DNA from 2 places in the Lysinibacillus sp. NPDC097162 genome. Region 2 is predicted to be linked to the other one. Evidence: riboswitches for the same ligand, from Rfam matches in the RefSeq annotation. Region 2 holds a riboswitch; the other holds the start of a gene.
What was found. Region 2 has a riboswitch for cyclic di-AMP ahead of ACIQXW_RS02145 (MFS transporter). Riboswitches for the same ligand answer to the same signal wherever they lie in the genome.

Region 1 (11,938 bases), on a different contig from region 2:
TGATACTTTACTTCATTCGGCAGAGGCTTATATCTACAACCGAACAAAGTTTAAATTTTCGGAATTTAATGGTATTTACGCATTTTTTTGGCGTAAACGTTCGTGTTTTCAATCAATGCTCTGATTATATCAGACTATTTTCGACCTTGCTAGTCATTATTTCGATAAATGGAAAGGTACAGTCATAATGACGACATTTTTGTGAAATAACAGCGATGTTCGAATTAATAGACTAGATTGATTGTGTAGCATATGCTGCCAACCTTTCTTCGGTAAAAACTGCGGAATAACGACTGTTACTTGGTAGTCCGATTTTGCATATTGGTGTTCCACTTTATCAATAAACTTTTTCAAAGGCTGTGTAATGCTACGATATGGCGAATAATAAGTGACAAGTCGCACATCTGGTTGCCACGCTTTCCACTTTTCTTCAAAGGCTTTTGCATCCGCCTGATCGAATGCTACATAAAAGGCTATTATTTTATCAACATTTAAAGATTGCGCATAGTGCAGTGAATTTTCCACCACTTTCGTAATACCCGCTACCGGCACGACAAAGACATTCCCCTCTACTTTCGGTAATGCTTCTCCATTTAGTCGTAGTTGTTCCCCGACTGCATTGTAGTGATGCTTAATGCGATGAAACATCCAAATAATAAGCGGTAAAAAGATGAATACCGGCCATACTTGGGGTAGTTTTGTGACAAAAAACATCATCGCCACTACAAAAGAAATGACTGCCCCTATTGTGTTGATAACAAATTTCATAACCCAGCCATTAGGCTTTTCACGCCACCATTTACGCATCATCCCAGACTGCGCTAATGTAAATGGAATAAATACACCTACCGCATAGAGTGGAATTAAATGCTCTGTTGTGCCATCAAACAAAATAATAAGCACAATAGCTGCTAGCCCGAGCATCATGATCCCATTTGAATAGCCAAGTCGATCGCCACGGATTTGAAATATTCTTGGAATAAAGCCGTCTTTCGATAAGTTGACTGCCAGTAAAGGAAATGCTGAATAGCCTGTATTCGCAGCAAGCACTAAAATCATTGCTGTTGTTCCTTGCACAATATAATAAAATACATTGCGTCCCACACTCGCTTCGGCAATTTGCGAAACAACCGTTGCTTGTGCATTTGGAGCGACTCCGTAGAAATAAGCTAAGCTTACAATGCCAATAAATAATACTGCTAAAATACTACCCATCGCTAATAGCGTTTTTGCTGCATTAACGGGTGCAGGACTTTTGAAATTCGGAATTGCATTAGATATTGCCTCTACACCAGTTAATGCCGAGCTTCCTGAGGCAAATGCCTTTAATAATAAAAACAAACTAATGCCCGCAACTGGCGTTCCAATTTTAGGATGTAAATCAGCCGGCACTTGCCCTGTTGCTACATTATAGATTCCTATGCCAATGAGCAATAACATCACAACGACGAATAAATAAACAGGGTACGCTAAAATAGACGCTGATTCCGTAACCCCACGTAAATTTAAAATCGTTAAGCAAATAACAAAAAACACAGCAATCGGAACGTTATAAGCATGCAAACTTGGGAATGCTGAAGTAATAGCATCTGTCCCTGCTGATACACTTACAGCGACAGTTAAAATATAATCAACGAGTAATGACCCACCCGCTACAAGACCTGCATTCACACCTAAATTTTCGCGGGACACGACATATGCCCCACCACCATGTGGATATGCGAAAATAACTTGTCGATACGATAAAGTGAGTGCCACAAGTAGCACCACTACCCCTGCCGCAATCGGTAACGAATACCAAAAGGCAACCGTACTGACAGTCATGAGCACAATTAAAATTTGCTCTGGACCGTATGCAACTGATGACAATGCATCAGAAGATAATATGGCCAGCGCCTTTGTTTTACTAAGCTTTTGTTCCCCTAATGCATCGGATTTCAATGGTTTACCGATAACATAACGTTTGAATGAGGACTTCATCCTTAACACCTTCTAGATTCATAGAGTGTGTTTCGCATTTCTAAATCGATTACACCTTTCGCATAATCGGTCTCTTTATATCTACTGGGGCTTTTTCGTACGGAATGCCATCAAAAAAAACGCCTACAAGTCATCACTAAATACGACTTGTAGACGCTCTAACGTCTGACAAGCTCCAACTTTTCTGCTCTTAACGCTTACGAGGTTAGCTGTCGGATTCGGGCCTGAGTAGCCCTACTCTTTAAAAAGAGATTCACCCCAAGAATTGTTTAAACAATCCACTAAAATTGGGTCCCCCGCGTTTAATTGCTTCAGCGATTTAGAAATTTGAAACTTTTATAATGATGTCATATTACGCCTGTAAATTAAAAAAGTAAAGAAGATATTGCCCGGTTTTCGTAAATTTTTTCTTATTCTCAGAGACAAGCTTTTATCAGCTGTTTATCGGCGATTCGGCGTGGTTTATCGGCGATTCTTACCGGTTTACTGGCGATTTGGCTGGCTTTACTGGCGATTTTCACTGGTTCACGGGCGATTCAGCTCATTTTATCAGCGATTTTCAAAATTTATAAAAAATTTATGAGCAAACTTCTTCACATTTTTTAATTCTAGCTATAGAATAGTAGTATTATTATTTTCCCATAGGAAACTTTATTTCATTTACGATACTTTTTGAAACGAGGGAACAAGATGGCCTATAAACAAATTACAAAACCGGCAGCCCAAGCTGTTTTAGATGGAGACATAAAAGGCTGGCGACGAATTTTACCCTTTCTAGGTCCGGCATTTATTGCAGCTGTTGCCTATATAGATCCCGGCAACTTTGCTACAAATATTACCGCTGGCTCGCAGTATGGTTATTTACTACTTTGGGTGATTGCCTTTTCAAATTTAATGGCTGTACTGATTCAATCTTTATCAGCAAAACTCGGTATTGCTACCGGAAAAAACTTGCCAGAAGTAGCAAGGGAGAATTTTTCTGAAAAAACTTCTATATTTTTATGGATACAGGCTGAACTTGTAATCATTGCAACCGACCTCGCTGAATTTATCGGTGCTGCCCTCGGTCTATATTTATTATTTGATATTCCGATGCTACCTGCCGCACTTATTACTGCAATTGGTTCTTTTGCAATTTTAGAGCTACAGCGTAGAGGCTTTAGAGCTTTTGAAGCGGGCATTTCGGGTATGGTGCTAATTGTTGTGCTAGCATTTGCGTTCCAAACATTTTTAGCCCAACCGGATTGGGGCGAAGTGACATTAGGAATGCTGACACCACAATTTGATGGTGTCGATTCACTCTTACTTGCAACAGGTATATTAGGAGCTACTGTGATGCCACACGCAATCTATTTACATTCTTCCTTAACACAAAATCGTGTGGTTGGTCGTAATGACAACGAAAAACGACGTATTTTCCGATTTGAGTTTATCGATATTGTAATTGCAATGATTATTGCTGGTGCGATTAACATGAGTATGCTAATCATTGCAGCAGCAGTGTTCCATACGCAAGGCTTAGTAGTCGAAGATTTAGATATCGCCTATAACGGTTTACGAGAAGCTCTTGGACCTATGGCGGCTGTGTCTTTTGGACTTGGATTACTCATTGCCGGGCTTGCAAGCTCTTCTGTTGGGACATTAGCAGGCGACGTTGTTATGCAAGGCTTCATCCAACGAAAAATCCCTCTATATTTACGTAGAGCGATTACAATGATTCCACCTTTAGCTATTATTGCAGCAGGTGTCAATGCAACCTATGCACTTGTGTTAAGTCAAGTAATTTTATCATTCGGTATTGCATTTGCGCTTATCCCACTTGTGATGTTTACAAGTAAAAAGGACATAATGGGTAGCCTGGTCAATCACCGTATCACAACAATTCTTGGTTGGCTTGTCGTTGTAATAGTAGTTGCGTTAAATATCTACTTATTATGGGAAACGCTTTTAGCTTAAATAATGATACTAGGATAAATGAGAAAAAGTGTTAGATTGATTGCGATCAATCTAACACTTTTTTATGCCGTTGCTCTCTGCTAAATTTTCACTATTGCCACATAAAAGCATTTCCTGCGCGGACTGCTGTTGAGAGGGACAGCATGCCTATTGTATTTTAAGAAAGTGCCTTTAACCCTACGACTCCGATGATGATACAGCATACACTTGCTAAGCGGCCTTTACTTTTTGACTCACCAAAAAACATCATATTGATTAAGACTGCCCCTGCCGTACCAATACCTATCCATACTGCATAAGCCGTACTCGTTTGTAAAAATTCAAATGATTTATATAAAAAGCTAAGTGACGCAGCAAATCCCCCTACATAGAGCAGCATGCTGATAAATCCCTTTTTCGTGCTATATTTTTTCAGACCAATGACAGATACAAGTTCACTCGCTGCAGCTAAAAAAACAAAAAGCCATCCCATACTATATCACCTCTTTTGTACGTTTATTCTCTTCAACGGTATCAGAGACTTTTAAGCCAATAACTCCTACAATCAATATAAAAATAAAGAGAAGCTTACCAATACTGACTACTTGATTAAAAATTAAAATATCCATTAAGGTCGTCCCCATTGTGCCAATTGCTGCAAATATTGCGTACACTGTTCCAGTTGGTAATTTCTCACATGCCTTTGATAAAAAGTGCAAATCAAGCCCTATAAATATAACGATCAATAGCCATTCCCACCAATGAGAAGCTACATTGAAACCATAAATCCATATTAATTCAAAAAAACTAGTTAACCCAACATACAACCAAGCTTTTCCCATAAAAAACCCTCCGTTAATAATGACTGAACTTCATTCATTTTTACTGCATAAAAGAACCTACAAGAAAATTTAGTAAAAATCCGCTTTTAAATTCGGATTTTGAACACATATTTTTCTTGTTTATAGCAACGTATTACTATAAACAAGACCGTTTATGGATTTCCAACTATATATCAAAAATTCACTGTAACATATTTTATCTCTGTACGCTTATTTTGTAACAGCCTTGTTTAAGACTAACGCATTAAAAATAAATTCTAATAAATCTTTTTTATCCTCATTGATAAGCTCTTCATCTTTGGAATCAAATAAGTATGCACGTTCAGCAGCAGACTCGATTAATCCAAACACCATCTTTGACGTTGCGTAAGAATCAACTGCTATTAAAATTTCACCCTTTGACTTTGCGCTGTCCAGCTCATTTCTTAGCCAATTATAGTAAGGTGTATACGCATTTACCCAGTCTTTCAAATAATCAGAGGCCGACAATCCAGCATAAATAATTGCTACAAGTTCCTTATGCTCTCTCGTCATCATAAATATTGTATCTACTAATTGATTAAATTTTTCAATTAGTGGCGCTTGATCATCCACGTTTTTTTGTATTGCTTCAAACATATTGTCGACCATTACTTTTGCAATAGCGGGCATAAGTGACATTTTTGAAGGGAAGTACAAATAAAAAGTTCCTTGTGCAATACCAGCCCTTTTTACAATATCAGCTATTTTTATTTTGTCGATACCTTGTTCTTTAAACAATTGAATAGCAGAGGTTACGATACGTTTTTCCTTATCCATTATGCGCCCCCTAAAAAATCATGAATTTTTAAAAATTGTAATCCAAACAAAAATAGATTTCAACCTCTTTCTTTTATCCAAAAATTATTATTTCCTATAATGGAACTGAAAAATTTATTTAATTTTGATAATTTTTAAAAATTAGTTTGACAAATGAACGAGATTCATTTAAATTTTATCCCAAGGAAGATGACTGAAATTCATTTTAAGAAAAAATCTCCCTCAACTAGTATTTTCATAACTGTAAGTACCATTTTCCACCTTGATAAGGGGTGTTACAAGGTGCAAATCGGTATTATTTTTTAATCAAAGGGGCGGAATTGATGATGAAAACAGGTTATATTTTTGACGAAAGTTATTTCTGGCACGACAACGGAAGCGGAACATTATATTTACCTTCGGGTGGTTACTTAGAAACAGATGTGTTTGTCGAACATCCTTCAACAAAGAGACGAATTAATAATTTACTTAATCGTTGTGGCCTAATGAAAAAATTAGAACAAATTGAGCCACGTTCTGCAACGCGTGAGGAAATTGAAATGTTCCATACAAAGGAATATGTAGATAAAGTTAAGCATTTAAGCGATACAACTGGTGGAGACGCTGGAGATCATGCCATTGTTGGTAGAGGATCTTATGAAATTGCTTTACTTTCAACTGGAGGCGCTTTAAAAGCTGTGGATGTTGTGATGAACGGTGAAGTCGATAATGTTTATGCATTAACTCGCCCACCTGGCCATCATGCAGAAGCTGCAAAAGGCATCGGCTTCTGTATTTTCAATAACGTTGCCATTGCTGCTAAATACGCAAAGCAAAAATACAATTTAGAAAGAGTTATGGTGTTAGATTGGGACGTTCACCATGGTAATGGAACAGAAAGTGCATTCTATGACACTGATGGTGTTTTATTCTTCTCAGTTCATCAGCATTTAAGTTTCCCGAATAATACAGGTTATGCAGAGAACGTAGGTGAGGCTGACGGAAAAGGATTTAACGTGAACATTCCGCTTCCTCCAGGTACAGGAAATGCAGGCTATATTGAAGCATTTAAGTCTATTGTGGAGCCAATCGTGAACGATTATAAACCAGAGCTAATCATTATTTCTGCTGGACAAGATCCAGGTATGTTCGATCCACTTGGACGTATGAACATGACTGCTGAAGGCTTTGCAGATTTAACGAAAATCATGATGAACTTAGCAAACAAGCATACAGATGGAAAAATCGTCTTTTGTCATGAAGGTGGTTACAGTAATGCTTATGTTCCATTTTGTACATTGCGCATTATTGAAGAATTATGTGGTGTGAAAAGCGATGTAGAAGATCCATTCCAAGATTCCCAAGGGTATCCTGACTTTGTAAACGAAGTAGAAAAGAAAGCAATTAATGAAGTCATTTCAATTCAATCGGCTTACTGGCCATCTTTAAAAGTAACTGTTTAAATTTAAAACACTATTATTATATTGAAAATAATTAATAAGAGGGAGGGTATCTATGAGCAATTCTATCGAGGAAATTAGTTATGAACATATTCCTTTAGAACAGCGTAATGGCACTGCCAAAGAGCTATTTTTCACATGGTTTGCCGCAAGTACAGTTTCTACAACACTTGTAACAGGATCTCTAGCTATCGTATTAGGGTTAAATTTTTGGTGGTCACTCGTTGCTATCCTATTAGGACACGCCATTGGAGCTGCAATTATGGCACTCCATTCTGCTACTGGCCCTAAAGCAGGTTTACCACAAGTAGTACAAAGTAGAGCACAATTCGGCTACTTCGGGGCTATCTTGCCTATGTTAATCATTCTGATCATGTATTTAGGCTACGGCGCAACCAATACCGTGTTAGTCGGACAAGGCATGCAGGAAACACTCGGCCTTAATATGAATGTAACGGTTATCGTAAGTCTTATTCCAATGGTGCTTCTAGCTATTTTTGGACAAGGCTTACTTCAAAAGTCGATGAAAATCTATACAATTGGCTTTACAGTGGTATTTATTATTTTATCTATTATGATTTTAGCGAATGTTTCAATGGATCTTTTAAATGCAGGTAATTTTTCTTTCAGCCAGTTTTTATTAATGACTTCCATTTGTGTAACATGGCAAATTACGTATGGTCCGTATGTGTCTGACCATTCGAGATTTATCCATCCATCACAATCTAAAAAGGTATTTACTTATAGTTATCTTGGAAGCTTTGCAAGTTCAGTTTGGTTGATGGTTTTAGGTGCTGCTATTGCCACTATGGTTGTGAATGGTAATGTTATGGCACAAATTAAAGATATGGGCTCATTAGGTTTCATCATTGCATTACTGTTATCTCTTGGTGTCCTTGTTATTAACTCCTTAAATATTTATGGAGCAGGTATTATTATTTTATCGATTGCGAGTAACTTTTTAATGTTTAAAACATCTGCTAGACTGCGCACAATTACTTCCATTGCAATTGGTGTCATTATTGCCCTTATTGCCACTTGGAGCTCTAGCAATTTTATGGCTAATTTCCAATTATACTTAGGATTTATATTATTCTTTATCATTCCGTGGAGTATGATTACATTAACTGATTTTTATATTTTAAAGAGAGTCCATTATCCTCCAGATGAGTTCAACAAAAAGGATGGCATTTTCGGGAAAATTAATATACCAACAATGATTATTTACTTGTTAACCATCTTTATTCAAATTCCATTTATTAATACGGAGTTATATGTGGGACCTATTGCAAAAATGCTAGATGGATTAGATATTGCATGGATTGTTGGTGGTGCGGTTTCATTCCTATTGTATATTAGCTTTGCTAAATTAACGGCACCTGCCAAACTTTCTGTAGACGTCTATGCAACGTCTAATGTACCTGAGAATAATTAATAAATAAGGTTCGTCAGGCTTCCCCAGGCCTTTTTAAAGCCCCTGTATGGTATTTTCATACAGGGGCTTTACTTATGTTATTAAACATCTACCTTTTCGATGTTGCGAATTGCTAAATAGGCAATAACTATACCTATAATCGCTAATGTTATTGGGATTACGATAATATCATTCAATGAAAAAGTGCCCGTATTTGAAGAAACAACCATCACGATTAAAAGAGATGACAGTATTGTTGTTGGCACGGAGTATTTTTTCATACCAAAATACAATGGAATAAGGGCCATACTGGATGCCGCTACAGCATTCATTACTACTGAAGGAATGCGCTGCATAATCATTGCGTTTGTCAAAGTATCTGGGATTAATTGAAAGTTCTCGCTAATCATAAGAAAAATTACTGTAATAAATATATTTGAAAGGATAATTGCGCTAAATGTAAATAAAATAACAATGGCAAGCTTTGCTGCGATTAGTTTTTTTCTATTTATAGGATACATAAATGCAGTTATTATTGTTTTATTTTTATATTCGCCAATAATAAGTTTTGCAATTAATGTAGCCGCGAAAATAATAAATACACATCTTACAAAAGAATCAATGACTGTTAAAGCGATAGGATAGTTTTCTAAACCAGCGTCGCCTTCTATTTTTGAAATAACTAAAATCATAAACATAAAACCTAATATAGCGACATTGGCAATAATAGCAGCTGTCACATACGAGCCTAAATGGTTTTTTTTCATTTCTAAACGCATTAAATTAAGCATGGATGCCACCTCCATTGATTAATTTCAAGAAATAATCCTCTAAAGAACTTGTTTTCCTACTAATCTCTTCAATTTCAATATCATGTTCTATTAACGTTTTGGATAGTATTTTTTGTGAAACAGACATATCGTATATTCGAATACAGCGCTCATCAATGCATTTAAAATTGGTGATGCGTAATTGACTATCTAAAATAAAGGCAGCCTTTTTTCCCTCACTGACAATTAGTTCAATAAAATCTGTTTGGCTATGCCTTACATGCTCCATCGAAACTTCAGCAATTAACCTGCCATTATTAATGACCCCAATTGTATCAGCCATTTGCTCAATTTCAGCTAAAATATGACTGGAAACAATAATCGTAATGCCATATTCTTTACTTAACATCTTGAATAATTCTCTTAGCTCTCTTATACCAACTGGATCAAGACCATTAATCGGTTCATCTAAAATTAGCAACTCTGGTTTAGTCATTATCGCACGTGCAATACCTAAACGTTGTTTCATTCCTAACGAAAAATCCCTTACTCTTTTGCCATCCACATTCGTTAGCTTTACTAAATCGAGAACATGGCCGATTTCGTTTTTATCGTAATAACCCATATATTCGCAATGTAATTCAAGGTTTTCTTGTGCTGTTAACTTTTCATAGAAAATGGGATATTCAATGATTGTGCCCATTCTTTTTAGCACTTCGTACGACCGATCCGTTAATTTTTCACCGAAGATTTCAATTTCCCCACTTGTCGGTTTGGCCAGATTAGTTAACATTTTCATAATCGTTGTTTTCCCCGCTCCATTTGGACCCAAAAAACCATATATCTCTCCTCTCTTAACATGCATATCGACTGTAGAAACCACTTCGTTTCCATCATAAACTTTTGTAAGCTGATTTGTTTTTACAATATACGCCATTTAAACCTCTCCCTCATTTGTGGCTTTCTTTATTATAAGAAGTAAAACTCTCTATTTTATTACTTGATTCTTACAAATTCCTTAAGAGAAGAAGAAAAGCCTCTAGAGCATTTTTAGCTCTACAGGCAGGGCTAGATTAGTACATCATTCTTTTTAATGAAATCGTAAAAACCGTCTTTTCATAAGGGATGCTTTTCAGTTGGATTGTACCATTCATTATTTCTACAAGTCGCTTTGTTATCGTTAGACCTAGCCCACTACCTTGAAATGATTTATTTCTTGAGTCTTCAAGCGTAAACATCCTTTCAAATACGCTGTCTATATGATATTCATCAATACCTTTCCCACAATCCCAGACATCAATATAAACATCGGTAGCGTCATTTCTTACTGTTAGCCCAATTACACGACCTTCAGCCCCGTAAGCAATCGCATTGGCGATTAAATTGTTTAACACTCTTTCTAACGCATCCTCGTTGCCTAGAGCATAAATCGGTGTTTCAGGTATGTTAATGTCTATATGAAGGCCTACCGACATCACCATATCGTAAAATGACAAAATATTTTTGCGGCATATTTCACTTACGTTTACTTTTGTTATTGGGTATTCTGTATCGCCCGCTTCAATTTTTGCCAAATCAAAAAATGTATGAATAAGCTTCAATACTTCCTCCGTTTTTAAATGGATTCCTGAAAGTAAGCGATTTTGTTCTGCATCTTTTAGCGAATGTTGTAGCTGCAACATTTCTGTATAGCCTAGCACAACTGTTAACGGCGTTTTTAAATCATGCGAAATATTGGCAAGCATCTTTTTCATTGAACTTTCCGTTTTTCGATGTTTGGCTAATATTTTGTGCGTATCATTCAGTAATGCATTTATAGTAGTAAGCAGTTGCTGTAGTTCTTGATTCGAAGTAGCAACTAAAATTTTCTCGTTTGATTGTTCGTTTATAATAGCTTGTAGTTTGGTGTGCATATATTTGAGCGTAACGTTTTGCTCACGTTTTCTTTTCAGCTGCAAAAGAATGATTGCTATGAGAAAAAGAATAACGGTAGATAGAAATAGTATCATACGCCTAGCCCTCTAATTTATAGCCAATTCCCCAAAGTGTTTTAATATACTTTGGGTTGGAAGGGTCATCTTCAATTTTTTCTCGCAATCTCCTTATATGCACATTAATAATATTTTCATCACCATAATATTCATCATTCCAAATGAGTTGATAGATTTGCTGTTTAGTAAATACGCGATTACGATTTGTGATAAATAGCTTTAAAATCGCAAATTCCTTTGAAGTTAGTTTCACCTGTTGTTGGTCTTTTTCAACTGAGAAATTAACGACATCAATTACCAAGTTACCGATAGTCAATGTCCCCTTCGTTTCCTCCATCGAGCTTGAATATTGTGTAGCCCTTCGTATTGCAGCTTTCACACGCGCTGAAAATTCCAACATTGAAAATGGCTTTGCAATATAATCATCCGCTCCTAATCCAAGACCTAATGCTTTATCTACATCACTGTCTTTTGCTGACATCATAATAATAGGTAGCGCTTCTTTTTCTCGAATTATTTTTAACACTTCTAATCCATCTAGTTTAGGCATCATAATATCCAAAATAACTAAATCAAACGTTTTACTTAAACAAATTTGCACTGCTTCTTCACCATTTGTAACGGATGTAACGGCAAAGCCCTCCATTGTTAAAAACTTGTCGACCATTTCTCGGATGTCCTCATCGTCTTCAACAAGTAATATATGTTTTTGCATGTTAGGCACCTCTTCTCAATAAAGCATTATCTTTAATTCCCATCTACTTAAACA
Region 2 (21,943 bases):
ACCAGTTTGCTGGAATTTCAATTAAATCGGTTTCTTCGCCCCTTTCTAAAGGCTTCATCCATTCTTCAGCTTGCTTGCTATAATCAATTTTTGTCCATTTATCCCCGACACGTACATAGTAAGGTGTAAAATCATTATGCATTAAACTGTGATCGTATTTAATACCATGTTTAATTAATAATTCATTCGTTACATTGGAAAACTCCCACCAAGGTGCAACATAGCCAGTCGGTTTTTTGCCCGTTAAATCTTCAATCAATTGAATCGATTTGAGCAAAACCTGTTCTTCTTGTTTCGGTGTCATCGCAATAGGATTTTCATGAGAATATCCGTGTGCGCCAATTTCATGACCTCGTTTAAAAACATCTTTCATTTCAATTGGGAACGTTTCAATCGAATGACCAGGAATAAACCAAGTTGTTTTAATATTATGTTTGTCGAATAAATCTAAAAGTCTAGGAGTTCCAACTTCACCTGCAAATAAACCACGTGAAATATCATCAGGTGAATCTTCGCCTCCGTAAGACCCAAGCCAACCTGCTACTGCATCAACGTCAATACCATATGCTACTAAAATCTCTCGTTGCATCTATCATCCATCCCTTTAATGATTTTTTATCATTAGTCTAGCGAAAAAAACGATTCTTGTAATAAATTTTTTAAATAATTTAGAAAATATGCACAATTGCATAAAGCTTATGTTATAATGCTGAAAAAATTAAAGAATGGAGAGGTACTATGCTTGGAAATACTAAAATTTCTTCTGAAACAATCGAAAAGCTACCATTAGCATCAATTATTTACGATGAAAATTTTTCTATTAAAATGCTAAATACCAAAGCACAAAAAGCCATTCAACTTAACCGTGAAATTATTAATCATCGAAAATTAGCACCGCTATTGAAAAAAGCTTTTGCCACTGACATTCCATTAATGAAAAGTTTTTGTTGCGGTGACAAAGCATATCAATTTTTCTTCTCTAGAATAAGTGAGAAAGACAAAAACTACATATTAGTTTCTATTAATTCGTCATGGCCATTGCAACAAGATTATGAACGGTATAAGGAAGAAAGTGAAGATTTAAAAGCGATATTTGAATCTTCTTATGACGTTCTGTATGTATCCGATCACAAAGGAAATACATTAAGAGTTAGTGCAGCATGCAAGCATATATGGGGTGTAAGTGAAGAACAGCTTGTTGGGAAAAATGTTTTAGATTTGGAAAAGGAAGGGGTATACCAACCTTCAATAACAAGACTAGTTTTAGAAAATAAAAAGAAAATATCAACGGTCCAATCAACTAAAAACAACAAAAGGTTATTAGTAGTAGGGACCCCTATAAAAAATAAGCAGGGAGAAATAATAAGGGTTGTAAATGCTTCGAGGGATATTACAGATATTAGTAACCTACAACAAGAAATACAACAGTTGAAATGTTTAATAAATGAATATCAACGTGAATTGTCAAAATTACAAAACGATAGGAAGGCACCTTCGAGTTCGCTCGTTTATAAAAGTAAAAAACTAGAGGCAGCAGTTAAACTTGCAAAACGTGTAGCAGCAGTAGATTCGACCGTCTTAATTTTAGGAGAAACCGGTGTTGGCAAAGAGGTTTTTGCCAATTTTATTCATGAAATGAGCTATCGGAAAAATAAGCCTTTTATTAAAATCAATTGTAGTGCTATACCCGAAAACTTATTAGAATCTGAGTTATTTGGCTATGAAAAAGGTGCATTTACTGGAGCAAATAGAGAGGGGAAAAAAGGGTTACTAGAGCTTGCTAATCACGGCACTTTGTTATTAGATGAAATTGGGGATATGCCTCTTTCACTTCAAATAAAATTACTTAGAGTAATACAAGAAAGAACGCTACAACGTATTGGTAGTACTAAAGCAATCCATATCAATGTGCGGTTTATAGCAGCGACACATCGAGATCTTGCTGAAGCGGTTGATATAGGAAAGTTTAGACAAGATTTATATTACCGTTTAAATGTTATTCCAATTCATTTACCCCCGTTACGTGAACGCAAGGAAGATATACTTTCTTTAGCGACGCATTTTTTAACTACATTAAATAACAAATACCATACATCCAAAACATTCAATTCAACCTTTACCGAAAAGTTAACCGAGTATGAGTGGCCTGGTAATATTAGAGAATTACAAAATGTAGTTGAACGAAGTTATGTTATGAGCGACTCAGATGATTTGACAAGCGAAACACTCGCAATTGCACTGAATGAAACTAAGAAGAGCAAGTCTGTACTCGTAAAAGAAATTATGCCCTTAAAAGAGTGTGTAGAATTTGCAGAAAAAGAATTATTGCAGATGGCATTTGAAACATGTAAAACAACTGTGGAAATGGCAAAATTATTAGAAGTGAATCAATCAACAATTAGTAGAAAAATTGCTAAATATAATATTCGATAAAAAAGCGTAATTCAAACTCGATTACAAAGTGCATCTTTGAAAATAATTACAATTTTATGGATTGTTGCTTATAATGTAAGTATATAAGAAAGGGTGATGGACGAATGGTTTTTCGCACGAAGGTAAACATGTTTTTGTTAACCGGTATATTTTTAGTCGTTGTCATTATGGGTTCAATCCCATTGCTTCCTTTGTATAAACAATTACCGTTTGCAATTTTACTGCTGATTGCTGTTCTCTTTCTTGTTGCTGGAGGTTTTGTTTGGTGGTATGGCACTTCGATACAATATGTTTTCTATAAAGAGTATTTATGTATTAAAGGTGGACCATTCAAACGTCGAATCCCTTATCAAAATATAACAAAGGTTTCTCCGACAACAGATGAATTCACTGGATATAAAATTTCACCAACAGATCAAGGACTCGAATTATGTGTGGAATCTACAAGCTTTAGTAGTATAAAGATTTCACCAGACAATAAAACGGAGTTCATTGCAGAATTAAGAAAACGCTGTCCTAATATGCAGATACAAAGCTTCGAGTAAAAAATATAGAGAAAATACCTCTTGCGTTACGTCGAGCAAGGTATTTTCTCTTTTTTTATGAAATAATAAATGACTAGTATTTGGGGTTAAAATGAGTAAATACTTACTACGATTACTAGCAAAGATACTGCTGAAAATAAATAACCCCAATTGCGTCTTTTTTTAAATTGTTCTAATCCTACAATTGCTAATAAGCAGCCGAGTAATAGCGAGGATATTGGACTATATAAAAAATCATTTTTAATGAGGCTATACACAAATATGAAAACGATAAGACATGTAAGGCTAATTTTAATGAATTTCAAGTAAATACCTCCTCTGATTAAAATTAACTGATGTATATTATAATGTAGCATAACTAATTGAATGTCATGCTATATCTTTATACCGTTTTCAAATGATAGAATTTTTGTATAAATAGAGGAGGCAAGATAATGAAGACTAGTGCAGATGTTTTAATCGTTATCGATTTACAAAATGGCGTGTGTTTCAGTAACGAACATTTATTTGATCTACAAAATTTACTCACAAAAGTAAATAATCGAATCGCTTTATATCGAGAACACCAAAAACCAATTATTTTTGTTCAACATTGTGATGAAGAACTCGTACCAGAAGAGGAGCTTTGGGCGATTCATGTCGATCTAGATGTGCAAAAGCAAGATTACTTGGTTAGAAAAGAACATGCAAATTCTTTTTACGAAACAAGCTTAAAAACAATTTTAGACGAATTAGCTGTGCAGCGAATTGAATTTTGCGGCGCTCAAACAGAATACTGTATGGATGCAACGATTAAATTCGCCCATGGCTTGGGATATGAAAACTTTATGGTACGTAAAGCGACTTCTACCATCCATAACCCATTTATGTCAGCGCAAGAGACAATTGATTTTTATGAAAATATATGGAGTAATAGATTTTTGAAATTTATAGAATGAATTTTATAGTTAGGGGAAAAGTGTTAGATTGACTGCAACCAATCTAACACTTTTTTGTTGTTCTGATGGTCTCTCTTATGTCAGTCACTTTCCGCACAGTGCAGGATACACGTTATTCTATCGGCGATAACACGAGTTTTACCAGCTATTTATATGATTTTATCGGCGATAACACGAGTTATACCGGCGATTCAAGAAATTCTACTAGTATAAACACTAAATTGCATTGCTACTATGCCGAAACGCATAACTTTGCTACAAAGTTTTCATTTTTCCCTTTAAAAAATTGGCAATATAAGTGGGTTTCTAACAATATTTTAAACCTTGAAAAGTTGGCACGATTTTTGCTAAGAAAAATTGTAAAGGAAAGGAGGACTATTGTATGTAGTGGATATAGGCAGTCATTAATTTACTAAAGCATGGGGAGTGATGACTTTGAAACATGTAGTAGCAGCTGTACAAATGAATTGTGAATTATGCAATAAAGCTGGCAATTTACAAAAGGCGCAAATGTTAATTGAACAAGCGCTTGAACAACAGGCAACACTCATTGTATTACCTGAATTATTTAATACGGGTTATCGGGTTGAAGAACAAGATTGGCAATATGCTGAGACGATTCCAGGGGAAACGACCGACTATTTACAGCGTATTGCGACTCAACACGATGTTACAATGATCGGCTGTATTTTAGAACGAGGGGAAATCGAAGGTACAATTTTTGATACCGCTTTCGTCATAGCGAAAAATGGCATATTGGGCAAATATCGAAAAACACATCTTTGGGATCAAGAAAATATTAGATTTAATAGAGGAGATGCACTGTCAGTTATCCATAAAGATGATTTGAAAATAGGTTTACAAATTTGCTATGAAATTGGATTTCCAGAGGGAGCCAGAATTTTAACATTACAAGGAGCTAATATTCTCGTATACCCTTCAGCATTTGGCGAAAAGCGTTACTACGTGTGGGACATAGCGAGTAGAGCAAGGGCTATCGAAAATGGTTGTTTTGTTATTGCGGCCAATCGTTCAGGAAGTGAAAAACAGTCGACACATTTTGGTGGGAAAAGTAGAATTATTGATCCACAAGGCAATGTCCTAGCCGAAGCTGTACAGGAGGATGAATGCATTGTAGCAACAATCAATTTACAACGAGTCATTCAACAACGAAGAGAAGTACCTTATTTAAGAGATTTAAATAAAGCCGTTTTTCATCCAAGCGAATAAAGTTTTAATCAGGGGGGAGAATTATGAAACGCAACACATTAATTACCAAGGATATCGTGCCCACTTTAAGAAGGCATCGCATTATTACAGGTCTAGGTTTTTTTAATATTTGGGTCGGAATGGCGGTCATTATTGCAACATTCCAAATTGGAGCAAATGGTATTGAGTCGATGACGCTTTGGCAATTAGCGGGCGCAATTTTTGTTGCCAATGTACTAATAGCGATTGTCGCGAGTTTAACCGGAGATATTGGTATTGAGCATGGTTTATCGTTTGCAGCTTATTTAAGAGCACCTTTTGGCACTGTAGGTGTGCATATTCCATCGTTAATAAGAGGTATAGTCGCTTGTATTTGGTTCGGTATTCAAACATATCTTGGCGCAACGGCCATTAACTATATTGTGGCAAATTTAACGGGATTTGATTTTTGGTTTGTATGGTATGTTGTGTTTGCGGGTGTTCAAATAGCAAATACCGCCTTTGGTATTAAGGCAATCGATCGATTTGCCGTTATTGCAGCACCTTCCATTATTTTGATTTCAATTTGGATTTTTGTGAAGATTTCAAGTATAGCTACAGTAGAAGGGATAAATATTTTTACGTATGAGGGCAGTTCAGCTGAAACAACATGGTTGCTTATTATGGCTGCTAATATGGGCTTCTGGTCTTTACTTGCAGTGGATATACCAAATCTAACGCGTTATGTGAAAGCACCAAGAAATGAGCGCAATTGGTTCCGGAGAAATACAAATAGTTACATCCCTCATTTGTTAGCCTTGCCAACCGTCCAAACATTTATCGGTATAATTGGAGCAGTAAGTTTTTTAGCTACTGGCAACTGGAATCCTATTGAAGTAGTGCAACAGCTTGCAACTGGTTGGATTATGGTAATCATTTTATTACTAGTTGTCTTAGCACAATGGTCAACCAATTCTGCCGCAAATCTAATACCCGCATCTTTAACATTTGTAAATGCAGGAGCTAAATTTAATTTATCTTATGCATGGGGCATTATTTTGGCAGGAATTATTGGTACAGTTTTTCAACCATGGTTAGTTTTAGATAAATTATTTGTTTTCTTAGGATATTATGGTGCAACAATGTCAGCATTAGCGGGTGTAATCATTTGTGATTACTACATAATTCGTAAGCGTCGTTTACATGTGACAGATTTATATAGGCAGGAGGGGCAATTTACATACAATCGTGGGGTAAACTTGGCAGGTATGCTAGCGTGGCTCATTAGTAGTGTACTTGCTATAGTGTTCATAGATTACATGTATTTCGTAGGTTTCCCTATATCTGTTTTCATTTACTATATACTAATGAAACGATGGTATTTGAATAAATTCCCGCAAAAAGAAGTAGTTTCAAATTACTCAGATGAATATTTAGGAACTTCTGTGAACCGAGATTGGAAAATTCCTGTATAGAGCTGAAGAAAAGGTAGCGTTCGTTATTATGAAAGATGAAACAATAGAGCGCATGCTTTGCTAAGAGGATATTGATACCGGTAAATTTGTTGTAGAGGCTAAATGTCAGTAGATGATATAAGCTTTAATAGGAACAAGAAAAAAGAAGGTAGAAGAACTCAAATTTTAGAGTTCTTCTACCTTCTGGACTTTAGAAAGGCTAAGCCTGATTTAACCAACTAATAGCACTATGCACAACGACCGCTACCCCTAATGGAATAACACCTTCGTCTAACATAATATTTGGGTTGTGTAGTGGGTAGTTGTTGTCACCTAATCCGTTGGAGCCAGCCCACATAAACATTGTTGGCACTTGTTGGCTAATGTAAGAGAAATCTTCGGTGCCTGCTAATGGTTCAGCGTCAATTTGTAAATTGTCTTCCCCTAAAATTTCTTTCACAAAAGGTACGACTTGTTTGCACAGTGTTTCATTATTATAAAGTGATGGGGTAGAGATAGTCTTTAATTCATATGTTCCACGTATCATTTTCACTGTCGCATTTATAATTTCTTGAACTCTATTAAATAGATGATCCCTAACTTCTGGTTTGAAAGAGCGTAGTGTAGCCTCTAAATGTGCTGTATCTGGAATTATATTTGCTACTGTGCCGCCACCCATTTTACCAATAACGAGAACGGCTCTTTCTTTAGGATCAATTTCTTTGCTGACTAATGTATTCATTTGATTGTATATCGCATTGACAATCATTAAAGGATCAATGGCATTTTGAGACTCAGAACTGTGCCCGCCTTTGCCTTGCACTTTTAGGAAGAAGCCATCTAATGATGAAGCGGCGATGCCAGGTTTGTAACCAAATTTCCCTACTTCTAAATCTGGAGTGACATGGAGGGCAAGGGCAGCATCAACTTTTGGATTTTCGAGTAAGCCATTTTCTATCATATCCTTTGCGCCAAGACCCATTTCCTCGGCGGGCTGGAACATAATTTTGACAGTACCATGAATATCTTTTTCTTTCTCTTTTAAAAGCTTTGCTGCGCCGAGCATGAACGTCGTATGGATGTCATGGCCGCAAGTATGTGCAAATCCATTTGTTGATTTAAACGGTAAATCCGTGTTTTCTTCCATTGGTAATGCGTCCATATCGCCTCTTAGTAAAATTGTTTTCCCATTGCCATTACCAATCGTTACAACTAGCCCTGCTTGTCCTACTTTTTGAGGTGTTAGGCCCATGGAAAGTAATGTTTTTTCAACGTATGCGACTGTATTCGGTAGTTCAAATCCAATTTCAGGATGTTGGTGTAAATGTCTGCGATGATGAATGAATTCTTCTTGAAAATTTTCCGCCAATATTAATGTTTCATGTTTAGTCATATGAATACACCTCTCTAGTCTAATGAATATTCCATATCTGAAGTTGTATTAAATTTAGGTTTTGTTTTAATGGCAATGACAAACAATCCAAATAACACGATTGAAAGTACAATTAAGACATTTAACAGTAATCCATAGGAATGATTTATATTATAAATTGCGCCAGAAACAATTGGTGTTAGTGCAGCGCCTAGTGATGAAAATAATGAGACAATCCCGAATTTTGCGCTATATTCTTTTTCCCCAAATAGTGATGAAGTTAAGTAAGCAGGTGTAACTGTAACGGCCGTCGCACCAAATCCAGTAAATATCGTATACAGGATACCAGGTATTAATAGGTCGCCTCTCATCAAAAATAAAAAGCTTACTAAACCAGAGCCACAAATAATAAGTAATGTTGTGATGGTACCTAATTTATCGTATAAGCGACCGACTAATAACTTTCCGACGATGACCATTGCTGAACCTAAAGAAAGCAATATTGCAGCGTGTTGAGGTGTGCCACCAATATCCTTTAAATAAGGTGCTAGGTTAATGATCATACCATTCACGACAATACCACCGACAACAATTGCCGCACAAAGTGCCCAAAATGATACGGATCTAAATGCCTCCCTTTGTGAAAGCCCTTCTACTGTTTGTGAAGAAGTCGTTATATTTTTTATTTCACCTAGCGGAACAAGACCTTTATCTGCAGGTTTAAGTCGAATAACAAATAATGCCATAGGTACGATTAACACAAACATTGAAATGCCCGTAATGAGGTAAGCACTTCTCCAACCATAATCTGTAATAAGCCAGTTTAGGACAGGGCTAAGGATGACACCGCCAAGACCACTACCTGCTAGTGCGATCCCTAAACATAATCCACGCTTTTCGTTAAACCAATTTGTTATTAATACTGGTGCAGGAATAAGAGCAGCTCCTGCTAATGAAGCCCCCATTAGCACTGCGAATAAATAAAAGTGCATCGCAGTCGTTGCAAATGAAAATCCTACATATGAAATGGTGCCTAGTGTTGTAAATATCGTCAAGTAAAGACGAATGTCCATTTTCCTCATCACTTTTCCTGCAATTGGACAGAAAATCATTGATACTAAAGCCATAATCGTATAATACGTCATAAATTCAGTTCTTCCAATTCCCAAATCTTCTGTTACAGGGACAGTATAAAGTGACACTAAATTAATAATTGGTGCATACAAAAATGTCATAATCATGACGCATGCCACTACAATCCACCATCCATAAAAGATGCCTTTTTTTCCTTGTTGAGTAGTCATATTGGTTTCCTCCGTTTTCACTTAATAATCAGGGCAATACGATGGAGATAAGTGGTGTTGAATCCGTTTTCAAATATCTCTAACATAATAAATGGTGTTACCCACGATCGTTTCATCACGCTTTCTAATTCAATAAAAAGTAATGATGGGGAGTTTTGGAGGTTGTATTGATCATAAGTATGTTTAAAGCCCTAAGACTTGTAGATACATCATTTTCAAATAGTACAAGCTCCATCTTCCTTCTCATTTAACGCTTACGAGGTTAGCTGACGGATTCGGGCCTTTGAGTAGCCCTACCTTAACAAGGATTCACCCCTTGGATTGAATGTTCATCCAAAAAATTTGGTTCCCCCGCATCCATTGGTTTCAGCGATCTAGAAAGTTGAAACTGCTATGATACTACTATTTCAAGAAAAGTTAGTAAATACAGAAAATTTTTTTGACAAATGAGAAGAAAAATTTTTTTACTTGATAAAACCTTTATTAATTAGGGTATCAGCATAACAGGAATAAAAAGTGCGAAAATATTTTTTCAAAAGGGGAAAGATTTAGACTGTTATTATTTTAAAAATTTGTGTAGGATACAGTTAAATTATCATTCTATTTTAAAAATTTACACATTTCATAGAAAACCGGTTATAATAGTTAGTATTGTAAGAAAAGGAGCTGTTAGCAATGGAACGTGAAAAAACAAATGTGGAAAGTTTTGATTTAGACCATACGAAAGTTAAAGCACCTTATGTTCGTTTAGCAGGTGTAAAAGTAGGAAAAAGTGGCGATGAAGTCTATAAATACGATATTCGCTTAAAACAGCCTAATAAGGAGCATATGGAAATGCCAGCACTCCATTCTTTAGAGCATTTATCGGCTGATATTATTCGCAATTATTCCGACCATATTGTCGATTTCAGTCCAATGGGTTGTCAAACAGGCTTTTATGTATCGTTGATTAATCATAATGATTATGATGAATTGCTAACGATACTAGAAAAAACATTTACAGATGTCACGAATGCAACAGCAGTACCAGCTTGTAATGAAGTGCAATGTGGCTGGGCAGCAAGTCATAGTCTTGAAGGTGCACAGGCACTTGCAAAAGAATTTTTAGCAAAACGTGATGAATGGCATATCGTTTTTGCAGAATAATAAAAAACCTTGCAATTGTAAAATGTCCTTTAAGTCAGATGGACATTTTGCTTGCAAGGTTTTTCATTTAACGATGAAAAGGAATGACATTGGATGAGGAAGAATCGTGATTTATTTTTTGATAAATAAAACTTTCTAAAAAGTCATGTATCAGATCTTCATATTCAGCCATATTTTCATTAAAGGACTGAGCGTGTGCACCTTTATCAAAAAGTTTTAACTTTTTCGGTCCAGTCTTTTTATTATATAAATCGAGTGACATGGAAGCTGGAATAAATGTATCGGGAATACTATGGATAAAGAGAACTGGCTTTTCAATGTGTGTGACAGCTTCAGAGGGCGTTACACTTTTAAATGAATAACCATCACGTAGTCGTATAAAGAAATCAGCGAAACGGATTGGAATGATAGAACCATATTTAAATTCAGTCTTTGCAATTTGTTTAAGCAGCATTGAAAAATCTGAAAAGGCACAATCAGCAATATAAAAATCGGCACCATCTTCAACCGTTCCCGCATACAACAGCATTGTAGCTGCACCCATTGATTCTCCATGAATACCGAGGATGGCATTGTCACCAATCATCGCTTTCACGGTTTTTACAACAGCATCTAAGTCATTTTTTTCATAATAGCCATAGCTTGTTGTTTTGCCGCCTGACTCCCCATGTCTTCGATGGTCAAAAATAACGGCATTGTACCCTAGTCGTTCGAAAAGACGTGCATATTTGACCGAGTTGATTTTATTTTCTGTAACCCCATGGCAAATAATCATCGTATTATTTGTTTGTAGTGGTTGGAACATAATGCCGCGAATGGAGTAGCCATTAGGAGAGTCAATATTTAATTCGCATTTAAAATTTTTATTGTACCAAGCTTCGTCAAAACGTTTGGCAGTTGTTTCGCGTTCACGAATAAAATCGGGGTCTTTTTGCTGAATGTACATTAATTTATTAGAAAGCGCAAAGCCGAACAGCCCCGTTGCAGCAGCGGCGAGCGTCGTTGTAATACCTGAAAATAAAAGCATTTTCTTTTTCATCTTCAATACCTCCACGACTTGTTTCTTTGTATGTCTAGGCATTCGTCCCTAAGTTATCATAAGGTAAATGCATGTTTCTTAATTGTAATGTTCCCAACTATATTTGTTTAAAACACGACAACATTTTACAACAACCTTTGAAATACTGCGATTATTTCCGTTATCGAAAATCGTCAAAATATTTGTTAAAATATAGTTATCTGCTAGTAGCATATGCATGCAGTGTTGATTTTTGAACGGGGAAAAGGGGAGAATGATTATGACAAACGAGGTAGTGATTGTTAGTGCCGTGCGTACTGCAATCGGTTCATTCCAAGGAACATTAAAGGATGTGCCGGCAACAACTCTTGGAAGTATCGTTATTAAAGAAGCATTAGCGCGCGCAGGCGTAGCAGGTGAGCAAGTCGATGAAGTCATCATGGGGAATGTTTTATCGGCTGGACTAGGACAAAATCCGGCTCGTCAAGCATCGATTGCAGCGGGATTACCAAATACAGTGCCTGCTTTAACAATTAATAAAGTATGTGGCTCAGGCTTAAAAGCAGTGCATTTAGCAGCACAGGCAATTGTAGCAGGCGATGCTGACATCATTGTAGCTGGTGGCTTTGAAAATATGAGCCAAGCACCGTATGTATTAAAAAATGCACGTGAAGGCTTCCGCATGGGAGATCAAAAAGTCGTGGATACGATGATTCATGATGGTTTATGGTGTGCATTTAATGATTATCATATGGGCATTACTGCAGAAAATTTATGTGATGCGTATGAAATTACACGTGAGGAGCAAGATACTTTCGCAGCACGTTCACAACAACGTGCAGAAGCGGCTATTGCTGCTGGTAAATTTAATGATGAAATCGTTGCTGTGGAAATTCCTCAACGAAAAGGCGATGCAATTATTTTTAATCAAGATGAGTTTCCACGTGCAGGTGTTACAGCGGAATCCTTATCAAAGCTGCGCCCTGCATTTAAAAAGGACGGCTCAGTAACTGCAGCGAACGCTTCTGGTATTAACGATGGTGCAGCAGCAGTTGTCGTGATGTCAAAAGCGAAGGCGTTAGAGTTAGGGATTAAGCCAATGGCACAAATTTCAGCAAATGCGAGCTCTGGCGTAGATCCGTCAATTATGGGGACTGGTCCAGTAACTGCGGTGAAAAAAGCGTTAGCAAAGGCGAATGTATCTTTAGTAGATGTAGATTTAATTGAAGCGAATGAAGCGTTTGCGGCACAATCAATTGCTGTAGATCGCGAACTAAGCTTCAATCATGATAAACTAAATGTAAACGGGGGAGCAATTGCTCTTGGTCACCCAATTGGTGCAAGCGGGGCGCGAATTTTAGTCACACTTCTACATGAGATGGAGAAGCGTGATGCAAAAACGGGCCTTGCCACATTATGTATCGGTGGTGGACAAGGTGTAGCAACAGTTGTTCAACGCCCTTAATGTTAGTAAGAAGGTGAAAGTAATGGGAAAAAAACGAAAACAACAACAGCAGCGTGTAGATGATAGTTTCACAGCTAGTTTACCAAAGCAAGAAGCTGTGACATTAGCCGACCAGCTTGGTGGCGATGTGTTAGCGAAGTTAAAAGCTGCAAAACAAGATTTATCAGCGAAAGAGCAGGCGGCAGAGGAAGAGCGTCAAGCACAGCTAGCCTTTGAGCGCAAGCAGCGTGAGAAAAACAAATCGTTTGAAGAATTATTAAACGAGTACGGTGATAAAGGCTCTAAGTTTTAGTCTTAGATTAGTAAAAACAGTGAATCTCGTATGAGAGATTCACTGTTTTTTTTGTTAATCGCCGATAGAGTGCCTGGAATCGCCGGTAGACTCGTGAGAATCGCCGATAGAAATCCCTTGCTTATATACGATAAATATTTATTTTCTAAACATCCGTATTTTCTTCACGGCTAAGGCGATGCTAATAAAAACAATAGCACCAGCTGTATCTACTAAAACATCTTGCCCGTTCATTGTTCGTCCAGGTGTAAAGCTTTGGCGGAATTCATCTAGCATCGCAATCACTGCCGTAAGGGCAATGGCGACGCCCGCGCCAAAACGCCGTTTTCCCCATGCAAAGTAGACTCCGAGTGCAATACATCCAAAACCTATAAAATGCGTAAACTTTCGAATTAGAAATTCTACAAATTCAAAGTAGCCCCGCTCCTCAACAGACACGACTGTATCCCAATATGGAATTTTTAATACTGACAGTTGTGCTTCAAAAGGTTTATTGACCAAAAGTTCCTCAAGCTCAGGAATAATAGACTGTTGTTCGTAGCTCATGCTAGAGGAAATGGCGAGAATAACTAAAAGGAGCAGTAAAATTAGCCATTTTTTCATCGGTGGTCTGCGTATTGTTCTGCTTTTGTTAGTGTGTTAGCTACGTCAAAGTTAGTAATGGAATTGACTTTTTCGTAGGCTGTAAGTGTTTGGGCAAGTTGTTCCTGTGAACTAGCACCAATCACAGTTGAAGCAATAATAGGTTCCTTCAAATTAAAGGCAAGCCCTAATGCATGTAAATCTTCATAGTGTTTTGCTAAGTCTGTTAATGTCATGGTTAATTCATCTAGTGTATAGGTTTGATAACCGTTAACACGTTGCAAGCGCTCTTTCCAAGTATTTGTTAATAAGCCCTTTGCAACGGTGCCGCGTGTTACTACCGAAGCACCTTCACTGGCAATAAAATCTAGCCATTCTTCGGGGCGACGATCTAACGCACTATATTGCATCATGACACTTTTTGCAGAGCTAGCTGGTAAAAAACGTTTTAGTACATTAGGTCGAATCGAGGAAATGCCATATTCTCGAATTACACCGTCTTTTTTCAAGTTTTCAAATGTATCAATAATGCCATCCCAATCGTCCTCTATCGTACCACCATGAAGTTGATAGACATCAATGTAATCTGTACCTAGTCTTTTCAGGCTTTGATGCACGGCCTCTTTAATATATGTAGGGGAGGCATCCCAATGCCAGCCGTCCACACCTTGTGACCAACGATTGCCTACTTTAGTTGCGACGATCATATCTTGTCGACGTTTGCCCAAAACGGTACCAATAATTTGTTCGTTGGCACCAAAATCATATAAATCTGCTGTGTCAATGTAATTAATGCCAGCATCTAGTGCCATATCGATAATGGCTGCTGCATTATTTTTGTTTGTCGAAAGAGACATACCTCCTAAGCTGATTTCTGAAATAAATAAATTACTTGAGCCGAGCTGTCTTTTTTTCATACGAATGCCCTCCTTCGATTTCTCTACTTGTAATGGTACAATGAACATATCTGAAGAACAAGCGAGGTTATGGGCAATGAAAAAGTTTGAAGAAAAAACGACACAAACGACATCAATTTATGATGGAAAAATCGTTAAGTTACAGGTCGATGATGTCACATTACCAAATGGCAAGTCGGCAAAGCGTGAAATTATTAAGCATCCAGGTGCGGTAGCAATCATTGCCATTACCAACGAAGGCAAGCTCGTTATGGTTGAGCAATATCGTAAAGCGCTTGAGCGTTCTATTGTAGAAATTCCTGCTGGTAAACTTGAAATAGGTGAAGAACCGATCTATACTGCTCGTCGAGAACTAGAAGAAGAGACAGGCTATGGTGCACATCAATTAGAGTATTTACAAGCGTTTGCCACTTCACCAGGCTTTGCAGATGAAGTGATTCATCTATTTGTAGGAACAGATTTATATCAGATTGAAAATAGCGCAGAACTAGATGAAGATGAATTTGTCGAATTACTAGAAGTTTCGTTGGAAGAGGCACAAGCGATGGTCGCTGATGGGCGTATATATGACGCTAAGACAGCGTTTGCCGTACTTTGGTTTGCATTGCAACAAGATAAATAAAGTTTAGCATAATAGAAGCGGACGAGCATAAGCTGTACAAACCTTGATAGAAAAGGAGCATGCTAATGTCTCGTACGGTTTCTCTATTTTATCACGCATCAATTGTTGCAGTGAGCTTCGTTTGTGGCGTCATCTGCTTTCATATTATTGGAGGGGCGAATGCAGAGCCTTTTATTTTATTTATAGAACCTCGTTTAGCAGATGTGGACAGGCAATCTATTTTTCGTTTAGTGCTACCTGTCGCCGCTTCAGTCGGAATTGTATTGTTACTTGCTACACATAGTGTCTTGAAAGTTTTAGTACGTGTTACAGTCGCGATGCGCGCAACTTTTTTTGGATTTAGCTCCGTATTTTTACTGCAAAAACTTGAGGCGTTTTGGCTATATACGATTTGGTGGTTTCCATTTCAGCTTATCTATTGTATATTGTTGCTAGTATTATGTAATTTACTTGTACCCGCCTGGTCGAAGCGAAAAATCGGGAAAAAGATGAATGGACGGACAATTTTGTTGAATTTTATCGCTTTTTTCATCATAATAGTTGCTGAGTTTATTGTAATATCGTATGTACTCAAGTGAAGAAACAGCTAAAAGCATAAATGCATTTGAAATCTACTCACTATCTTGTAATAGGATTTACTCCTTTGGTATAATGAAATGAGTTTAGGGGGGCGTCACATGGAAAGCCGTATTGATCGTATTAAAAAACAGTTGCATAGTGCTAGTTATAAGCTGACGCCGCAGCGAGAAGCAACAGTTGCTGTTTTGCTAGAGCACGAAGAGGACCACTTAAGTGCAGAGGATGTCTATCTTTTAGTAAAAGATAAGGCACCTGAAATAGGTCTGGCTACTGTTTATAGAACATTAGAATTACTAACAGAGCTTAAAATCGTCGACAAAATCAACTTTGGCGATGGCGTATCACGCTATGATTTGCGCCAAGAAGGAGCTGCACATTTCCACCATCATCTAGTTTGTATCGAGTGCGGTGCTGTAGATGAAATTCAAGAAGATTTACTTGAGGATGTGGAAGCCGTTGTTGAGAAACGTTGGAACTTTATTATAAAAGATCACCGACTAACTTTCCACGGTATTTGCTGGCGTTGTCATGATAAAACCGACGAAACGAATGAAGAACAATAACGAAAAACTGTCTGATGAAATCTTACGTATAGATTGCATTAGGCAGTTTTTTGTTTTTTCACTTGTATGCTTGGACTTTCTATTAAACTAGTCAATTCGATTGAAGTGAGCCCTTTCGCACTTTTTTTATAGGCGTGCTAAAATAGAGAATAATTGACAGTGAGGGGGCGTTGTGATGAATGAATTTCAATATGCAATAGAGGATTATATCCATTTTATCCAGGTAGAGCGGCAATTATCCGTTAATACATTAGCATCCTATCGCCGAGACTTAGAAAACTATGTACATTTTTTGCAAGAAGCTGAAGGGATGACTGATTTTCGGCATGTTGAACGGACAACTATATTACGTCATTTAGAACAACTGCGTATGCAAGGGAAGACAAGCCGTACTGTTGCGCGCCATATTTCATCGATTCGTAGTTTCCACCAATTTTTACTTCGAGAAAAGCGAACAGAATCAGATCCAACAGTCCATTTAGAAATGCCAACGATTGAACAAAAACTTCCGAATATCCTTTCCATAGAAGAAATAGAAGCTTTACTGACAGCGCCGAACCGCAGTAAGCCGCAAGGTATTCGTGATGTGGCGATGCTAGAGCTGCTATATGGCTCTGGTATGCGTATTAGTGAGCTGATTGCACTTGATTTAGCTGATATTCATCTGACAATGGGCTTTGTACGTGTATTTGGAAAGGGCGGCAAAGAACGCATCATTCCACTAGGAAAAAGCGCCCTTTCTGCTTTGAGTGTTTATTTAGATGGCGCAAGAGGAACATTACAAGGGAAATATCCAAAAACAGATGCATTTTTTATAAATCAACGTGGAAAACGTTTAACTAGACAAGGTTGTTGGAAATTAATGAAGGAGCACGCATTAAAGGCAGGCATCCAGCATGAGCTTACACCGCATACTTTACGCCATTCGTTTGCTACCCATTTAGTAGAGAATGGAGCTGATTTACGTGCAGTGCAGGAGATGCTAGGTCATGCAGATATTTCTACAACCCAAATTTATACGCATATTAGTAAAACGAGACTTTCTGAGGTATATAAGCAGTACCATCCACGTGCTTAACATAGAAAAATAAGCGATGGATCGAGTCTCTTTTCGTATAAAAGAATAAATATTTACCTTAGTCGGATGTCTGACCTTTATCCTTTAGCTTGTTTTTGGTAAAATGGAGTCGTGAGATTAGGAGGCAACAATTATGAATAAACCATTTAAAAAAATCCATGTCGTTGTAATGGATTCAGTTGGGATTGGTGAGGCACCAGACGCAGCTAAATTCGGAGATGTAGGCGCACATACATTAGGCCATATCGCTGAAAAAATGAATGGGCTTACAATGCCCGTTATGGAATCGTTTGGCTTAGCAAATATTGAGCCGCTTCAAGGAATGCAAGCAGTGGATGCGCCAAAAGCATACTACGGTAAAATGCAGGAAGCATCTGTTGGGAAAGACACAATGACAGGTCACTGGGAGATTATGGGACTTAATATTGATAAACCATTTAAAGTGTACCCAGAAGGATTCCCTGCTGAACTTATTGCGGAGCTTGAACAACGTACAGGCCGAAAAGTGCTATGTAATAAGCCAGCAAGTGGCACACAAGTGATTGATGATTTTGGGCAAGAACATATGGACACAGGGGCAATCATTGTCTACACATCTGCTGATCCTGTATTACAAATTGCTGCACATGAAGAAATCATTCCACTTGAAGAACTTTATAAAATTTGCGAAATTGCACGTGAATTAACATTGCAGCCAGAGTACTTAGTAGGACGCGTTATAGCACGACCATTTATCGGTACACCAGGTAACTTTACGCGTACGCCAAATCGTCATGATTATGCGTTAAAGCCATTTGGTCGCACAACGATGAATGCATTAATGGATGCAGGATTAGATGTAATCGCTATCGGTAAAATTTCAGATATTTTCAATGGTGAAGGGGTTACTGATGCAGTTCGTACAAAAAATAATATGGACGGCATGGACCAATTTGCAGAGGTTGCACGACGTGATTTCCACGGGATAAGCTTCTTAAATTTAGTAGATTTTGATGCGAATTTTGGACATCGTCGTGATCCACTTGGCTATGGCAATGCCCTACAAGAATTTGATGCACGCCTTCCTGAAATTTTAGAGGCAATGACAGAAGATGACTTACTTATGATTACAGCTGACCACGGAAATGATCCGACATTCCCTGGCACAGATCATACACGTGAATACGTACCACTAATTATCTATTCACCACGTTTTAAAGGTGGTAGCGAGCTAGCTCTACGTGAGACTTTTGCAGATATTGCCGCAACTGTCGCTGAAAACTTCAATGTAGAAGCACCACCATTCGGTAAAAGTTTCTTAAATGATTTAAAATAAGGAGGAATTTTCCATGAATATGGTGCAACTATTTGAAAAGAAAAAACAAGGTAAGGAGCTTTCACAGGCAGAAATTCAATACTTTGTTGAAGGCTATACAACAGGTTCTATTCCAGATTATCAGGCAAGCTCTTTGCTAATGGCCATTCGCTTAATTGGCATGACAGATGAAGAAACTTTTTATTTAACGAAGGCAATGATTGAATCAGGAGATGTCATTGATTTAACTTCGATCGAAGGCTTTAAAATTGATAAACATTCAACAGGTGGTGTCGGTGACAAAGTAACGTTAATCGTAACACCGATTATTGCTTCACTAGGCATTCCAGTGGCGAAGTTTAGTGGTAAAGGCCTTGGTATTACAGGTGGTACAATTGACAAACTAGAATCGATTCGAGGCTTAAAAACAGAGCTGTCTTCACAAGAATTTATTGATAATGTCAATAAACATAAAATTGCTGTTGCTGGTCAAACGGGTAATCTCGTGCCAGCAGACAAAAAACTTTATGCATTGCGTGATGTAACGGGTACTGTCGATTCTATCCCGTTAATTGCTGCGTCTATTATGAGTAAAAAAATTGCAAGTGGCGCAGATGGCATTGTGTTAGATGTCAAATGTGGTTCTGGCGCATTTATGAAAACTGAAGAAGAAGCTAAAAAATTAGCTGAGGCGATGACAGCGATTGGTGAAAAACTAGGACGTAAAGTAGTCGCACATATTAGTGATATGGATAATCCACTCGGAAAAATGATTGGTAATAAGCTTGAAGTAGTGGAGGCATATGCCTTACTAAGTGGTCGTTTAGAGGAGACACACGCTGATTTATTTGAGGAGTGCATCATTATTTCTTCACTTATGTATCAGATTGCAGCTGGAGTGGATGAAGCAACAGCAGTAGCGGCAGTTAAGAAAGTGTTAGAGGACGGATCTGCAGCGGCTAAGTTTGAGGAATTTATAGTGGCACAAGGCGGAGATTTAGCGGATATTGTGCAAAATGATACGGCTCATAAGATTGCGGTAACAGCAGCGTCAGAAGGCGTTGTAGAGTCTATCAATGCATTAATGATTGGTGAGGCAAGCGTTAGTCTTGGTGCAGGTCGCTTAACGAAGGAATCCGCACTAGATTATGATGCGGGTATTCAACTAGTCGCAAAAAAAGGTGACCGTGTAACGGCTGGTGAAACGATTGCTTATCTGTATTCAAACAGTGAAATCAATGAGGAAACAGTCGATAAAGTACAGCAAGCTTATACAATTGCATAAATAAAAAATAGAATACGCTAGTTGATGGTAGCGGAGGCGTATACTTCTGCGGGAGGCATGCAAGATGCAACTTGTGACGCGATAGCGACGGTTGTGGCTTACAGTGTGCCCGTGGAAAGCGTCCTCCTTAGTAAACATCAACGACATTGCAAAAAAGTGTTAGATTGACTGCAGTCAATCTAACACTTTTTTCTTTTGTTGTTCGGCAACTATTTTACCAATTACCTACATATAAAAGCCTCCTACGTAGTTACACTTACAAAAAATGTAGACCACGTTTAAAACTTACTTAATTATCCCATACTGCACTTAACCTAAAAGCAATAAGAATGTCGATTTTACACTATTTCGAGGGACTTGGCACTAGTTATGTCAACAGCAAGGATTTGTCATATGGAATGTGGAATTGCACGAGGAGGAGGCGATGTTCATGCATTTTCAATTAGAAATGGTAACGAGAGAGACAGTGGTTATACGTTTATTTGGTGAGCTCGATCATCATGCAGTTGAGCAAATTCGGGCTAAAATTTCTACAGCAATTTTTCAAGGCGCTGTAACGACCATCATTTGGAATTTCGAGCGACTATCGTTTATGGATAGTTCGGGTGTAGGCCTTGTGCTTGGTCGAATGCGTGAATTAGAGGCAGTGGCTGGAAGAACAATTTTATTGAATCCATCGCCGACAATGCGAAAAGTATTTCAATTTTCAGGTTTAGGTCCGTGGATGATGGATGCAACAGAGGAAGAAGCGATTGATCGAGTTAGGGGGATTGTAAATGGATAACGAAATGACATTAACTTTTTTAGCAATTAGCGAAAATGAAGCTTTGGCACGTGTGGCTATTACGGGCTTTATCGCACAATTAGACCCAACAATTGATGAACTATCAGAATTTAAAACAGTTGTCTCGGAAGCTGTTTCCAATGCCATTATCCACGGTTACGAAGAGGATGGCAAAGGTGTTGTTACAGTTCATGCAAAGCGCGAAGATGATATTGTAACCGTATCTGTAATGGATAACGGGGTTGGTATTGCAGATGTGAGTCAAGCAATGGAACCTTTGTTTACAACGAAAAGTGCAATGGAACGTTCCGGAATGGGCTTTACAATTATGGATAGCTTTTCAGATCAACTGACAGTAATGTCTAAATGGCAACAAGGTACAACAGTAACGTTTACGAAAAAATTTTACTCGGTTCGCACGGCGGTAATGTGAGGTTGCTATCGTGAAGCCGATAGAACAGTCGTCCGATAAGCTTTTGTCACAGGAGGAAATGCGTGATTTAATTGCGCGTTCACAACAGGGCGACCATGAAGCTCGTAAACGAATGATTGAGGGGAATACGAGACTTGTATGGTCCATCGTCCAACGCTTTACTACAAGGGGCGTGGAGCTCGAAGATTTATTTCAAATTGGCTGTATAGGGCTTATGAAATCTGTAGATAAGTTTGATCTAGCATACGATGTGAAGTTTTCCACATATGCGGTGCCGATGATTATCGGCGAAATACAGCGCTTCTTAAGGGATGATGGCATGGTGAAGGTGAGCCGCTCGATTCGTGAGCTTAACTTTAAAATACGCCATGCAACTGACGAATTTATTAAGAACAATGAGCATCCACCGACCATTCAAGATTTAGCACAAGTACTTGGTGTTACGACAGAGGAAATCGTAACGGCATCGGATGCTTTAAGGGATCCTGCTTCTTTACATGAGCAATTGTATGAAAGTGAAGGGGATTCTATTACGTTAATGGACCAAATGAAGGATGAAAAATCTGAGCAACCATTTGAGTATATTCCGCTTAAAGAAGTGCTAACAAGATTAGACCCCAGAGAGCAATCCATTATTTATTTACGATATTT

Region 1: it holds a riboswitch for cyclic di-AMP, as region 2 does, so the genes downstream of both, ACIQXW_RS14360 (APC family permease) here and ACIQXW_RS02145 (MFS transporter) in region 2, are expected to answer to the same signal.

What each region holds. Positions count from the first base shown of each region.
Region 1 covers NZ_JBIWDT010000002.1:471,725-483,662, forward strand. Annotated here, with positions in the region: gene ACIQXW_RS14360 (APC family permease) at 157-1,980, opposite strand; cyclic di-AMP (ydaO/yuaA leader) riboswitch at 2,161-2,307, opposite strand; gene ACIQXW_RS14365 (Nramp family divalent metal transporter) at 2,671-3,936, shown strand; gene ACIQXW_RS14370 (DMT family transporter) at 4,094-4,408, opposite strand; gene ACIQXW_RS14375 (DMT family transporter) at 4,410-4,757, opposite strand; gene ACIQXW_RS14380 (TetR/AcrR family transcriptional regulator) at 4,968-5,555, opposite strand; gene ACIQXW_RS14385 (class II histone deacetylase) at 5,879-6,997, shown strand; gene ACIQXW_RS14390 (purine-cytosine permease family protein) at 7,050-8,429, shown strand; gene ACIQXW_RS14395 (ABC transporter permease) at 8,510-9,199, opposite strand; gene ACIQXW_RS14400 (ABC transporter ATP-binding protein) at 9,192-10,115, opposite strand; gene ACIQXW_RS14405 (sensor histidine kinase) at 10,252-11,187, opposite strand; gene ACIQXW_RS14410 (response regulator transcription factor) at 11,192-11,884, opposite strand.
Region 2 covers NZ_JBIWDT010000001.1:448,077-470,019, forward strand. Annotated here, with positions in the region: gene ACIQXW_RS02105 (polysaccharide deacetylase family protein) at 1-589, opposite strand, end outside; gene ACIQXW_RS02110 (sigma-54 interaction domain-containing protein) at 739-2,433, shown strand; gene ACIQXW_RS02115 (PH domain-containing protein) at 2,538-2,978, shown strand; gene ACIQXW_RS02120 (DUF3953 domain-containing protein) at 3,065-3,283, opposite strand; gene ACIQXW_RS02125 (cysteine hydrolase family protein) at 3,413-3,916, shown strand; gene ACIQXW_RS02130 (carbon-nitrogen hydrolase family protein) at 4,346-5,146, shown strand; gene ACIQXW_RS02135 (NCS1 family transporter) at 5,170-6,579, shown strand; gene ACIQXW_RS02140 (M20 metallopeptidase family protein) at 6,779-7,951, opposite strand; gene ACIQXW_RS02145 (MFS transporter) at 7,966-9,234, opposite strand; cyclic di-AMP (ydaO/yuaA leader) riboswitch at 9,470-9,616, opposite strand; gene ACIQXW_RS02150 (S-ribosylhomocysteine lyase) at 9,910-10,380, shown strand; gene ACIQXW_RS02155 (alpha/beta hydrolase) at 10,448-11,419, opposite strand; gene ACIQXW_RS02160 (acetyl-CoA C-acetyltransferase) at 11,679-12,863, shown strand; gene ACIQXW_RS02165 (YqkE family protein) at 12,886-13,155, shown strand; gene ACIQXW_RS02170 (VanZ family protein) at 13,294-13,758, opposite strand; gene ACIQXW_RS02175 (aldo/keto reductase) at 13,755-14,654, opposite strand; gene ACIQXW_RS02180 (NUDIX domain-containing protein) at 14,731-15,276, shown strand; gene ACIQXW_RS02185 (hypothetical protein) at 15,342-15,854, shown strand; gene fur (ferric iron uptake transcriptional regulator) at 15,954-16,418, shown strand; gene xerD (site-specific tyrosine recombinase XerD) at 16,594-17,496, shown strand; gene deoB (phosphopentomutase) at 17,630-18,811, shown strand; gene ACIQXW_RS02205 (thymidine phosphorylase) at 18,825-20,075, shown strand; gene spoIIAA (anti-sigma F factor antagonist) at 20,506-20,859, shown strand; gene spoIIAB (anti-sigma F factor) at 20,852-21,292, shown strand; gene ACIQXW_RS02220 (SigF/SigG family RNA polymerase sporulation sigma factor) at 21,303-21,943, shown strand, end outside.